3 regions of the Enterococcus sp. AZ163 genome follow, and region 1 is predicted to be linked to each of the others. Evidence: riboswitches for the same ligand, from Rfam matches in the RefSeq annotation. Region 1 holds a riboswitch; each other region holds the start of a gene.
The links. Region 1 has a riboswitch for magnesium ahead of IGI46_RS14460 (ABC transporter permease subunit). Riboswitches for the same ligand answer to the same signal wherever they lie in the genome.
Positions count from the first base shown of each region.

Region 2: it holds a riboswitch for magnesium, as region 1 does, so the genes downstream of both, IGI46_RS07600 (FtsW/RodA/SpoVE family cell cycle protein) here and IGI46_RS14460 (ABC transporter permease subunit) in region 1, are expected to answer to the same signal.
Region 3: it holds a riboswitch for magnesium, as region 1 does, so the genes downstream of both, mgtA (magnesium-translocating P-type ATPase) here and IGI46_RS14460 (ABC transporter permease subunit) in region 1, are expected to answer to the same signal.

Region 1 covers NZ_JBIPAO010000001.1:3,013,097-3,017,535, forward strand. Annotated here, with positions in the region: gene IGI46_RS14450 (LCP family protein) at 1-587, shown strand, start outside; gene IGI46_RS14455 (LysR family transcriptional regulator) at 930-1,814, opposite strand; M-box (ykoK) riboswitch at 2,176-2,343, shown strand; gene IGI46_RS14460 (ABC transporter permease subunit) at 2,442-4,157, shown strand; gene IGI46_RS14465 (ABC transporter ATP-binding protein) at 4,285-4,439, shown strand, end outside.
Region 2 covers NZ_JBIPAO010000001.1:1,595,736-1,600,174, reverse strand. Annotated here, with positions in the region: gene IGI46_RS07605 (FtsW/RodA/SpoVE family cell cycle protein) at 1-464, opposite strand, end outside; gene IGI46_RS07600 (FtsW/RodA/SpoVE family cell cycle protein) at 469-1,599, opposite strand; M-box (ykoK) riboswitch at 1,709-1,877, opposite strand; gene IGI46_RS07595 (DUF916 and DUF3324 domain-containing protein) at 2,345-3,370, opposite strand; gene IGI46_RS07590 (hypothetical protein) at 3,484-4,134, opposite strand; gene IGI46_RS07585 (WxL domain-containing protein) at 4,188-4,439, opposite strand, start outside.
Region 3 covers NZ_JBIPAO010000001.1:2,593,716-2,598,154, reverse strand. Annotated here, with positions in the region: gene mgtA (magnesium-translocating P-type ATPase) at 1-1,536, opposite strand, end outside; M-box (ykoK) riboswitch at 1,694-1,864, opposite strand; gene IGI46_RS12345 (nitroreductase family protein) at 2,009-2,737, opposite strand; gene IGI46_RS12340 (PLP-dependent aminotransferase family protein) at 2,721-4,160, opposite strand; gene IGI46_RS12335 (HAD family hydrolase) at 4,381-4,439, shown strand, end outside.

The DNA.
Region 1 (4,439 bases):
TTCATTTTGATGAGGGAACACAACATGTGGATGGCACAAAAGCTCTTTCTTATGCTCGAGAACGTCATAGCGATAACGACATCATGAGAGGGTTTCGCCAACAAGAAATTATTCAAGCCGTTGGAGAAAAACTAAAATCAAAATCAACTATCAAAAATCTAACAAAAATTATCGACTCCTTTGATAATAACATCCAAACAGATATTACAACCGATCAGCTTCTAGCATTATTAAAAAACGGTTTGACCTATGAGAACTATCAAAAGCAACAACTAACTTTTGATTGGCGAACCTTTAGCAATCAAAACCGCAGCATGGTTGAACTTTATCCGGATAGCATCCAATACGTAAGCCATGAGTTAAGAGTGAGTCTGGGCATTGATAAAAAAGATGCCCGTGACAAGAAAGATTTCGTCTTCCACACGAATGGTCAATATCTTTATCAAAGTGATTACTCTGTACAAGATCCAGATTCTGAAGATCAAGAATCAACCTCGCTCTATGGAAATACTTATATAGGAACACCCGGTAATACTGAAACTGGCGAATTGCCTATTGTTGAAACAAAAAATGGTTTTGTTCCTTGATCGGTAAACTATATTCTTTTAGAAAAAGAGTACGATCTAAAAGTTCTCTACAAAATAGAAAATCTGAAGGTGAAATACTTGATACCAACATCAGTATTTCACCTTCAGATTTTCTGTTTTGTTCACAAGTTCTTCTTTCATAGTCTGACAAGCTTGGCCACATCGATCAACTTCCAATCTCTTATAGCATTGCCTTTCGTATGTTGAAATTTTTTTGCTATAATTCAGGTTACGTCTGCACTATCATGTGATAAATAGATACCGCAAACAGAAAAAAATCAATAAAGAAAACTGTGTTTTTGTCCTTCCTAACTTAAATTCACTGATAACCTATGCTTATTTTCAATTCCTGTTGTCTTGTCCTTCGATTTCAGCAAATACTTCTTTTAAATATTCTTCAACGTCTCCAAGATTAAATAACTGATCATTGTTTCTATTTTTATATAGATAATAGTCTATTTCCATTTCGTTGGGTAAAGAAAAGAATTTAATAGTATCGCTTGATAGCAACTCTTTTTCGGCTGCATGAATTACTAAAAATCCTCTATTTTCATTTATCCACTTTTGAACTCCCAAACTATCATGGCAATAAAGAAACTGAGGAATAATGTTGAAAAAAACAGCTATTTTTTGAGTTAATTGTCTGTGTCCTAATTGATCCGTCAAAATTATAAAGGGCCTTTTTTCTAAATCCTTAGACGTAATTTCACTTAAATCACTTTTTACTAACGATTCATGTGCAACAATCAAAATCTTTGAATGGATCAATAAAGCTCTTTCTAATTGAGAATCTTCAACTAGGCTATTTGTAATTACGAAGTCTAATTCTCTTCCCTTTAATCTATTTAACAGATCCAATGGCGCGGCATTAATATAGTTTATAGGATACCTTTCTCTTTTTACTGTACATTCATTCGCTTCAAATATTAGGACCGACTCACTCACCCCTACTCTAAATATAGGCTGGTCAATTCTTTGATATAAAGGGAATTGAATTTTTTTAACTTCTTCTAATATTTTTTCAACCGCAGGTAGAATTTTTTCCCCACTCTCACTTAACATCAACCTTTTCCCTTGCCGAACAAATAAATCATATCCAAGTTCATTTTCAAGACTTTTTAAAGCAGAGCTCAAAGATGATATGCTGACATACAATTCTTGAGAAGCCTTAGAAAGACTGTTGTACTTGGCAATAACGTAGAAATATTCTAATTTTTCAATTGACATTTTCACCACATCCCAGCGTCTTTACTTTAGGTCAACCTAATTTTGCACCCAATTTGTATTATAAACAAGGAAACTTTTTTTATAACTTACGTTCTTTAATTGGTGTTAACTTTTGGAATAAGTTTTCAGATAGATTATCGTTGATTTCTCGAAAACATTTCCTTCCGTTTGAAAAATGACAAATTATTTCCTCTCCACTTGGAGAAACATTCTATTCCATTATTTTTGAAAGTTTTTACACAAAAAGCGAAAAGTATCAAAGACCCTTATCTAATAACAATAGGTACTGCTAAAAAGTACCAACAACAAATTTTTAGTTGTTTTATTCTATTTCGCGAGTATTATAAATTTGCACAACAAAATAGAATCATATTAGGTGAGGTTACTCTGAAGAACACAGGTTATCGCTCGGAAATGTCGAGAGACAGTAACGAGTAAAGCAGGGATTGTCGAATTAAGGCTTTCCTAAGATAACTAGAATTTATTTTCTTACGTCTCAGAAAGCCAAAGCTCAATTACGTGATTACTTATCATCTTTTCTTTTTTGAGTAACCTCCTAATATGATTATTTAGGAGGTTTTTATTTTGAACGTTTTAAAAGCACCAATCACCAAAAAATCTACTCTCATGAAAGCTCTTGGAAACACTACTATAATAGTCATTCTCACCTTGTTTCTATTTATTATGGTTTTCTCGAGTATAAAAATGAATCGACCTCTTAATAGTTTGCCATCAGAGGATTTTTTATCAGTAGCCAGACCTCAAAATGACTTTCTGGCGATAAGCAATCTCTTCTATTTTTCCATTCGCACGATGTTTCGAATGATTGTCGGGATGGCCTGGTCTTTCCTCTTTTCTTTTATTTTTGGCATTTTGGCAGCAAAAAATAAAACGGCTAGACAGATTATTTTACCATTAGTCAACTTTTTAGAATCTGTTCCGCTATTAGGTTTTTTAACCTTTACAACAACTGGCTTACTTGGCCTATTTCCAGGAAATGTGATGGGGTTAGAATGTGTCGCAATTTTTGCAATTTTTACAGGGCAAGCTTGGAACATTATGCTGACACTTTATCAAATAATGGAAGTCGTTCCTTCTGATTTGCTCAATGTGACCGATCAATTCAAGTATAATCCTTGGCAAAAATTTTGGCGACTTGAGTTTGTTTATTCGATTCCAGGATTGCTATGGAATGTGATCATTTCGCAAACTGCTGCCTGGTTTGCCTTAGTAGCCAGTGAGCAAGCTTCTGTTGTATTGTCAAAAGAGAAGACACTCTTTCTACCTGGGATTGGTTCCTATATTCAGGTAGCATTAGACCGCGCAGATTTTAAAGCATGCTTATGGGCTATCTTGGCATTACTGCTTAATGTTGTAATCCTTAACTTCTTAGTTTTTCAACCTTTAGTCAGGGCTACCTACTATTTCAAGTATGAAGCGGATATCGAAAGTTCAATTCCACCAAAATCATTGGTTTATCAGTTGATTCAGCATGCTTCTATAACTAAATATTTTTCAAGAGTATTTGCTAATTTTAGTTTTTTCTGGATTTATAAACTGCCTAATATCTGGTATTTCCTTAAGCTGGATTGTCTGTATAAAAAAGTAGCGAAGCTTCGAAATTTTTTCAAAACTCTTTGGTATGTTCTCTTAGCTATTTTAATTATAAATTGGTCAATCAAACTTTATTATTTCTTGCCACATCAGGATTTTAGTTTAATTCCACAATTGATGCTGGATACCACTTTACGAGTAACGTTAGCGATGATTGTTGCTGGATTGATTTTCATACCATTAGCGGTTTGGGTTGCCAGCGATAATCGCCGATTGAATGTTGTTCAACCAATTGGACAAGTAATAGGTTCGATCCCTTCAAATATCTATACGCCGTTCATCGTTATTTTCATAAGTATTGGTTTTAACAAGCTAGAATGGTGGACTTTGCCGCTCATCATGGTAGGTTGCCAATGGTACTTTTTTTTCAATGTTATTGCTGGTTATTTAGCAATTCCTGATGAGATTCGTGATGTAACAAAGATATTTAAGCTTTCTAAATGGCAATGGTGGGTTAAGTATCTCATCCCGTCTATTTTACCTTACATCATTACAGCGATTATCAATGCTGCAGGTGCAGCATGGAATGCAGACATCGCTGCTGAAAGCATTCAATGGGGAAAAAAGCAAATTGATGTCACAGGATTAGGTCACTATATTTCGATCAACGATGGCATAAAAGACAAGTCTGCATTAGGGACTTTGGCCATGTGTTTTATTGTGGGACTATGTATTGCATTTATTTGGCAACCTCTTTATCGAATCGCTAAAGATCGGTTCCACTATTAATACTAGTAAAAGCTGTTCATACTAAATATGTTGACTAAAAAAGAAGTAATTTTGACAAATGAGATCTGGTCTTAAGCTGAAAGGAGAAGTATATTTAGGTTTGAATACTTAAATATGCAAAACTATTATGGAAAATACAGAATTGTTAAATGTGAAATCTGTCTATAAAGAATTTGAAATTGAAGGACATAAGGAGAATTTGAAAGTCCTAGATAACGTAAATCTAACCGTTAAAACCAATGAATTTCTGAGCGTTATTGGGCAATCGGGAACTGGTAAATC
Region 2 (4,439 bases), 1.4 Mb from region 1:
GTTGGTAAAGCAATGGCCAAACTTTTTATTATATACACCCCATCCTCTTTCAAGGAATGCGGCCGACCTTCTTTTTCGTACTTCAACGTAAAATGTACGAGCATTAATATAAAACTGATTTTCACCATTTCTGAAGGCTGCAGCGACAACGGTCCGATTCGCAGCCAACGTTTAGTTCCTGTCAACAGATACATTGCTGGGTCATAATACCATTGCAGCAGCAACATGATGCCTAAGGAAAAACTATACCAAATAGGTGCAAACTTAACTAAAAATTGAAAGGGAATCCGTCGCATAATCAGCAACGCTCCAAAAGCTAACACGCTAAAAATCAGCTGCTTAAAAATGACTGGCTGAACGGCTCGACCATCCAGCAAAGCTGCCTGATATTGTACCCAAACACTTAAAATGAGAAGTAAAAAGATCGGCAGCAATAAGGCATCATTCCACTCTTTGCGCTTCACTTCTTCACCTCCTTTCCCTAGCTGAGATATTCAATGCAACCCCAAGACTGACCGAAAGAATCATATAGCTGGTTCCACCATAACTGAGAAAGGGTAATGGAATCCCCGTCATAGGAATTAAACCTAGTGTGCTGGCTACGTTAATACTCGTCTGCACCAGCAGCAAAGTCCCAATCCCCATGACGATTAATGCAGCCTGATGATTTTGGCAATGGGTGCTCAGCCAAAACAGCCGCAGACAAATGACAAACAAAAGCAGAAGCAAAAACAAGGCCATAATCATCCCTAATTCTTCGACGATAATTGAGAAAATAAAGTCGGTTTCTGCTTCCGGCAAATAACCATTTTTGGTGATGCTATTGCCGATTCCCCGACCAAAGAATCCGCCATTATACATGGCATAATAGGAATTGCTCATTTGATACCCTGTTCCATTGACATCAGCAAAGGGATTTCCCGCAATCGCGATTCGTTCATACACATGTTGAAACAGGTGTGGCAGTAAATCATGACTCCCCAGCAGCAGCACAATTCCAGCAGCTACCAACACGCCAACTACCGCTGCAAAGCCTAGAATCAGTCCAACATCGACTGGAATCGCCGCTGCCCAGAAAAGAACTCCTGCCACAAGTAACAGAATCAAGGCTCCAGTTACTTTAGGCTGAATAAAAACCAGCGTTGCCAAAAACAGAGTAACTAAAATGGGCGCCCGCAATTCTTTTTTTGATTGCAATGGATTACGAAAGTAATAGCTTAAGTAAAAAATTAGAGCAATATTAGCCAATTCCGAAGGCTGAAATTGAATCCCGAAAATCGAAATCCAGCGCTGAGCCCCATTCACCGTTACTCCAAAAAGATGTACCTTCACCAGCAGCAAAAGCAAGGCCGAACAACCTAAAAGAATTTGGGCTACTCCTAATTTCAGAAAGTGCTGCAGTTTAACAGAATAGGTTAGAGCTAACGCGCCCCAGCTAAGAATTACGAAGACTAGCTGGCGATAAAATAAACTTCGAGGATTCGCACCGGCGATCATGAGTCGATAAGAACTTGCGCTGAAAACCTCTAAAAGACCGATGATAGACAGGACGGCATAAGGTCCAATAATCCACCAATCGATCTTTTTTACATTTTGCATTGCTTCACCTCCCTTCGACAAAGTTAGGTGAAAGCGAGCGGTTATTTCTACTAGTTTTAAAATTCATACAAAAAGGTCAGAAACCTTTTCGAACAAGAATTCTGACCTAGTGTCATCTCATCGTCCGAGTTTTAGCACTATACAACGTAAAGATTCTCATCTTAGCTATTTTGGAAAAAGCCTTAATCCGACAATTCCTGTTTTACCCATTGGCATCTTTCGATGTTTCTGAGCAATAGCTTATGTTTGTATAGGAGCCTCACCTAACAAGTTATATTGTTTTATTTTCACGATCCAATCTTACTCTTTCCAACAAGAGGCTTGCAACCAAAATTCTAGTTTTTTCACTTAATTTACTTTTTCTTAATAACATCCAATTAGATACAAAAGAACAAATACTGAATAAAACCTTCCAGATACTAGCTTTTTACTTACGGAGACTCCTCGGATTGTTTCTTTCAGCTAATTCCTATATACACCAAAAAATTTTCTAAAAATGACCTTTTTTCCAAAAATCAGTTGCAATTACGGTCATCTAAAAGTACCATTCTTGCTGCGATGAAAAATAGTTTTCTTTTCCAAGCTATTTCCCTTAAACATAAAAAACAAGAGCATATAATTAAAAGAACAACAATTATTTTAACATTCAATTAGTATCACCAAAAAATTGTTGTTAAACAAAAGAACTGACGGCTCTTATCATTCTCATGAATTTACCTTCAGTCCTTTGATTTATAATGAACAGTTATTGATTGCTTTTTTGTTTTTGTTTGGTATAGATGAAATAACCCAAGAAGCTTAAGACTACCGCCGCCAGAATTCCGATAATAATATACAGCCAATAATTCGTGCCTTCTTCAACCTGGAAAACTTGGTTGTTCACTGCACTAGCTTCCTTTTTCGTAATCTCAAATGGTTCGTTAAACTTCCAATTGTGGCCAGCGTCATCTTCTACACTTAGCTCCAAGCGATACTTTCCAGCAACCAAAGGCTTCGTATCTCCTGCTTCTCCATTGAATAAATGTAAATCAAAGCGAGATGATGGCGCTATACCGCCATCTTCAATTGTACGAGTGATCACTGGTTTAGTGCCATCTTCAGCATAAACATCGGCCGTCAATGATGCCTTCTTAATATTGATCGGTGTAGGATTTTCCATGGAAACAATTAGACCAGCATTATTTGTCAATTCCTTCGCCTTAATCCCTTTGTATTGTAAATCAGGTTCCACTGGCTGATCATTTTCAGAAAGCATTAGGCCGATCACATAGGCATATTCACTAGAAATCTGATCCTTGGGCTTTTCTTCTTTACCAAAGTCCTTCTTCACCTGAATTCCACCCAGTAAGATACCATCAAAGCTTTCTTTAGGCACGGTAAGATCTAGAGACACAACACCCGCTTTTTTGGCAGGAATCGTCACTTCTTTCGGATACTTAACATAGTCTGAAATTGGTTGTTGATTGATGGAGTCTTTTGGGATGTCAGTATTTCCATAATCAATCGTCAGATTCCCACTGGTTTGGGCTGTATTTACTTCAATAAAATAGCGTTGCTCTTGATCTGAGTAGTTTTCAATTTGAAGCTGGATTGTCTGTTTCTCCTCTGGTTTTACTCGCAAATCAAAGAAGGATTTCCCCCGGTCTAATTGATTGTCCGGCAGTATGGGAGCTACGCTGTAGTCGACACCGGGATCAGCGGCCGCAGCAGGTGAGCTAAACATAAACATTGCGCATCCAGTGATAAGTAAATACATCATAATGGCTCTCATTTTTTTCACTATCTATTCCTCCATTTTGGTTAGATCTTTCTTGTATTTTCTATGTAAAAAAGACCATCTAAGTCACTAAGCAGTTACGTGACTTAGATGGATTTTACGCAAATTTATTCAGCTGAAATAGCTGTAAAAGTAATAGTACCTGCGTATGTTTGGATATTTAAGTTGTTGTTAGCAATTGTCAAAACAGGATCAGCCAAACTATATGCTTTAGTCCCTACTGGTGTTTGGCCAGAGTTTTCAGTTACCACTGTTCCTTCGGCAGTTAATACTTCAACATCACCAATTTTTAAAGAAGTTCCGATGTTATCAAGCTGAGTTGCTTGAGCATTTACTTTCCAAGAAGATGCGGCTACTGCGCCTTCCCAAGCTGCTTTTGAGTCATCAATTTCAGTTTGCGTTACATCCGCACCCGCTGTAACACCTGAAATTGTGTTCAAGGCTGAAGTAATGCTGCCTTGAGTTGGACGCGCATCCTTCACTTCTAAATCTTGATCATAGGTTCCTTGGAATGACGCATTCGTTGCAGCTACGCTGTCTAATGAGTGCTGACCAAAATCAATACTTGGTACTTGATTGATCGCAAAAGCACCTGGACTACTTGGTAAGCCTGTCGTTGGATCAATTGTGTAATCTGTAATTTCCACACTTGTTGTTCCATCTGCAGTTTCATTTAATTCCGCTGCTGATGCTTGAGCTGTAAACCCTAAGATTGCTGTTGATAATGCTAGACCTGCGATAATTTTTGTGATTTTCATGTATATTTCCTCCGTCAGATGTTTTTTATTTATATCAATTTTTGATATCTGTTTTAAAGGTCGGCATTAACAACCTGCCAACTAATTGTTGCTGTATACTCTCCGGCCTGATTTTCATCACCATAGCCGAGAGTGATTTGTTCTTTTGGAATGGTATAAGTAATCCACCCATAATCTTTTTTGCCTGTTGCCTGAATAATCGTCTGGTAAGCAGTAGTCAACCGAGAAATAGGATAGCCGATTACCTCGTTATCCACATTGCTGTCATCGAATTTGCCTTTGCCAATTGCCAATTCTGCAGCTTT
Region 3 (4,439 bases), 420 kb from region 1:
GTCCAAGAAGCCCATGAATCCAATTAGAGTCATATCTTTTTCGTCTTCTGTGCTATAAACTGCTTCATCATGAGCATCCCTTTTTATAGCTACTGTGATCACCCGCATCCCTTGACGATTCATGCGTTCATTAACCTGCTGTAATTCCTGATGCAGTTCTTCAGTAAATTCCAATACCTCTCCATCAATTTCAACATATTTACATATAGAAGCCATTTCTTCAACAGCACCTTTTGTAATCATCCATTGATGCTCATCAGCTTTTACTACGACAGTTAATCGGCGACGAGAAAAATCAAAAGGTATTTCGTCAATTTTTTGAATCGACTGAAAAGGCACTTGCCGGTTTTCTTCTTCATAGTAATTAATCACAGCAATGTCCATCAGATTTTTCCAACCTGTTTGGTAATTCGAATTCAGAAAGGCCAAATCCAATACTTGAGTGTTTTCTTTACCTAAAGGATCAAGATGCTGAACCAATACTACTCGGTCTTCGGTGATGGTTCCTGTCTTATCCGTACACAAGACATCCATACTACCCAAATTTTGAATAGATGGTAATTCTTTCACAATCACTTTATGCTTCGACAAGGTCAAGGCACCTTTTGCTAAATTAGAGCTGACAATCATTGGTAACATTTCTGGCGTTAAGCCCACTGCTACAGCGATAGCGAAGAAAAATGCATTGCTCCAATCACCTTTTGTGATGCCATTAATTAAGAACACTAATGGGAAAAGTACCATAATCAAGCGCAACAATACTTTACTGACACGGGCTAAACCGACATCAAAGGTTGTCTTGCCGCGTTTGGTTGTGGCATTTTTCGCAATGTCGCCAAAGAAAGTCTGTTGCCCAGTCTTTAAGATAATTGCCCGACCTTGTCCACTTAATACGTCCGTTCCCATAAAAACTAAGTTTGACATATCCAATGCATTGTTCTCATCATCTGAAGCAACGGAAGCAGACTTTTCAACTGGCATTGATTCTCCAGTCAAAGAAGACTGATTCACAAATAAATCCTTCGTCCAAATTAATACTGCATCTGCTGGAATCATATCTCCAGTTGCTAAAGTTAAAATGTCTCCCGGCACCACTTCATCCATTGGAATTTCTTTTGTTTGGCCTTCACGCGTAATTGCGGCCGTATTCTCGATCATTTCTCGTAATTCAATACTAGCTTTTTGTGAACGATATTCTTGAATAAAGGTAATCAGCACGCTGGCTAAAATCATTATTCCCATAACCACAGCTGCTTCATAATCAGAAGTCAAAAAAGAGACAACCATTAATAAGGCCAATACATAAACAAACAAATCATTAAATGCTTGAAGAAACAAAATGATTGCAGGGGTTGGCTTTTGAGCCGATACTTCGTTGGGACCATATTCTTCCAGTCTCGCTTTAGCATCTTCTTCTGATAATCCGTTTAAAGATGTTCGCAGATTCAGGAACAAATCACGATCCGGTAATAATGCGAGTTTTTTCAACGCTTGATCTTTACTTATTTTTCGTGTGATGAGGCTCTTTTTGTTCATCATCATATTTCCTCCTACCAGCAGAGAAAATCAGTGTCTTCCCTACATTTTTAACTATTTTCGGTCGACTCTCATCTGGATAGTCCATGACTCATCACCGTCCTTTCTTTATTGGCAAAGCAAAAAGCGCGCGCTCGATAATGAGCGCGCGCAAAAATAATCACGGTCATCGTCGAGCTTTAGCACTATAGGGCGTAGACAGTTTTATCTGTCAGCTGCGTTATGAATCACCTTCACGATGATTCCTGTTCCACCAACTAAGAGTCTCTCGATTCTTTCGCGGCAGCAGCTTGTGTCCATATAGGAGCCTCACCTAACAATTTATACAATTTCCACTTTTACTATAGTAAAGATAGCACTGAGTGTCAACAAAAAGAGCAACTTATGTGAGAATTTGAAAAGAAGTTGAACAGTATGTTCTCTGGGTCTCCCTATTTAAAAAGAGAAGAGATAGTAACAATTCTTCAAGCTTTTATTCTTTTAACAAACGTTGTTCTTTCACAAATTCATCGATGGTAACATTTGGCTTATTACTAAAATAATCCGCAAACTTTTTACTCCACAATTTAGTTTCTCGGGCTTCAGCAAAAACTTCCATGGTTTGATCGTACGCTTCAATTTCTCCGTAATCATACTCTTGATAACCATCATAATGAACAACTGTTTTTTCCGGTAAGCGTGGCTTAATACGCATTTCCATAGTAGGCTTACCAATACTTAACCCAGCCACTGGCAGTACGTAGTCGGGAAGGTTCAGTAATTCACTGATTTTTTTTATATCTTTACGAATGCTGCCCACTACCACGCTACCTAGTCCTAATGCTTCAGTTGCAACAACAGCATTTTGCAAAGCTAGTGCAGTATCAGTGACAGCCGTGATCAGTGGATCGATTCCTTCAGCAATTGAGTAGTCCACTTGATAATGCTCTGCTACTTTCTGTGTGCGTTTTAAATCTGCAACAAACAATAAGAAAACCGAACTTTTCAGCATATGAGGATTACCTGGATTAAGCTCAACAAATTTTTGGCGAAGTTTTTGGTTCTTGACTACAATGATGCTGTACATTTGACCATTCATCCAGCTGGGTGCTTGACGGCTTGCATCCAATATTTGTTGTAAATCCTCATCTGGCAATTGATAGTTCTCATCAAAATCCCGATAGGTACGATGATTATTTAATACTTCAATTATCTCTTTCATACTTACGACCTCCTATAATTTCTGATATCTTTTGCAGTTTAACAAAAAAGATGTAACACTCCTCTTCTGTCATCCGGGAATAATTCACCCGCATAGCCATTGTATCATTACTAAAGAGAAATGAGGGAGCTACCAAGAGCTTTTCTTGTAAAAAAAGACCCCAATCTTTGCGAGTCAACTTTTGGTGACGCCACTTCAGCCAAACGTAAAGTCCTCCGTCGATCTCTTCAAATTGCCAATCGCTGGAAACTGATTGGGCACAGCTATAGAAACAATCCCTCTTATGTTTGAGAGTGTCAATCAGCTCTTGACGATTAGTTTCGAAGGACTGATCGGTCAGTGCCGTATACGCGACTACTTGAGGGAAAACGCTAATAGAGAAATCCATCATTTGTTTAGCCTCAGATAAACGCTGAATCAGACTTTGATCGGCAACAATCCAACCGATCTTAATGGAGGAACCGAAAATTTTTGACAGTGACCCTAAATAAATCACTTGGTGAGGAGCCAAAGATTTCAGTGAAGGGGGAAGCTGTAAAAAGTTTAGTTCACCAAAAACATCGTCCTCTACAATTGGCAGCTGGTATTTTTCGCTCAAAGCAATTAATTGTTTGCGACGTTTCAAAGTCATGGTGTTGCCAGTGGGATTTTGAAATGTCGGATTTACGATAATTAACTTAACTCTTTTGGCTAGAATCAATTGCTCTAATGCCTCGATCTGCATTCCCTCTTCATCCATTGCCACACCGTATAATCGAACACCAGCTGTATCAAAAATTGGTAAAGAGTACAAAAATGAAGGATCTTCAATCGCTACACTGTCTCCGGCTTCAAGCATCACCTGCAACAACAGAAATAACGCTTGTTGGGCACCAGAAGTAATCAATACCTGATTAGTTGCTGCTTCTAATCCCTGCTCTCTATACAACCGTTCGCATATGATTCTCTGTAAAGGCGGATAACCTAAATCCCTCTGTTTCTTTTCTTCAATCAGCAACTCCTCCCAAGTATACGCAGGTAAACGAAAATCTGGGATTAAATCTAATGGCAGTTCTCCTGTGTATAGATCTAAGGTCTGAGTATCTTTCTGAATTTCATGCAGCTCCAGCAGATAGGGTTCTGTTTGTGGCGTTTCTCTGCTTAATAATTGCCGCCAATTCATGCGAGGTGTCGCACTACGTCCCCATCTCCCCTCGTTAACCAATGTACCGCTGCCTTGTTGACGAATAATCCAACCCAAGCTAACTAATTCCTCCAAAGCATGGACCACAGTCGAACGATTCACTTGATAGCTAGCAGCCAGTTTACGTTCAGAGGGTAAACGATCCCCTGGATTTAATTGTCCCTTTTGAATGTATTCAATGATTTGTTCCATGATTTGCTGATAAACAGGTATCTTTTTAGTGCTATCTAATTTCCACATACTAGGACCTCATTTTTATTGGATGGCTTAAAACTAAACCAATTTTATAAGAGTGTCAATACTAAATAGATTTTAACCTAAACAAGTATTACTCCCTTAACAAAACTATCCAAAACTCCTTTTTTGTTTAAACCTTCTCAGCAAATGCCAACTTTCTCTCCGAATTTGTTACAATAGACAGGTAATGTGCAAACAAGATCAATGAAGGTGAGGAATATTCATGATTAAAAATATCGTTTTTGATTTAGGTAATGTTCTGGTTAATTATGAGCCAACAAA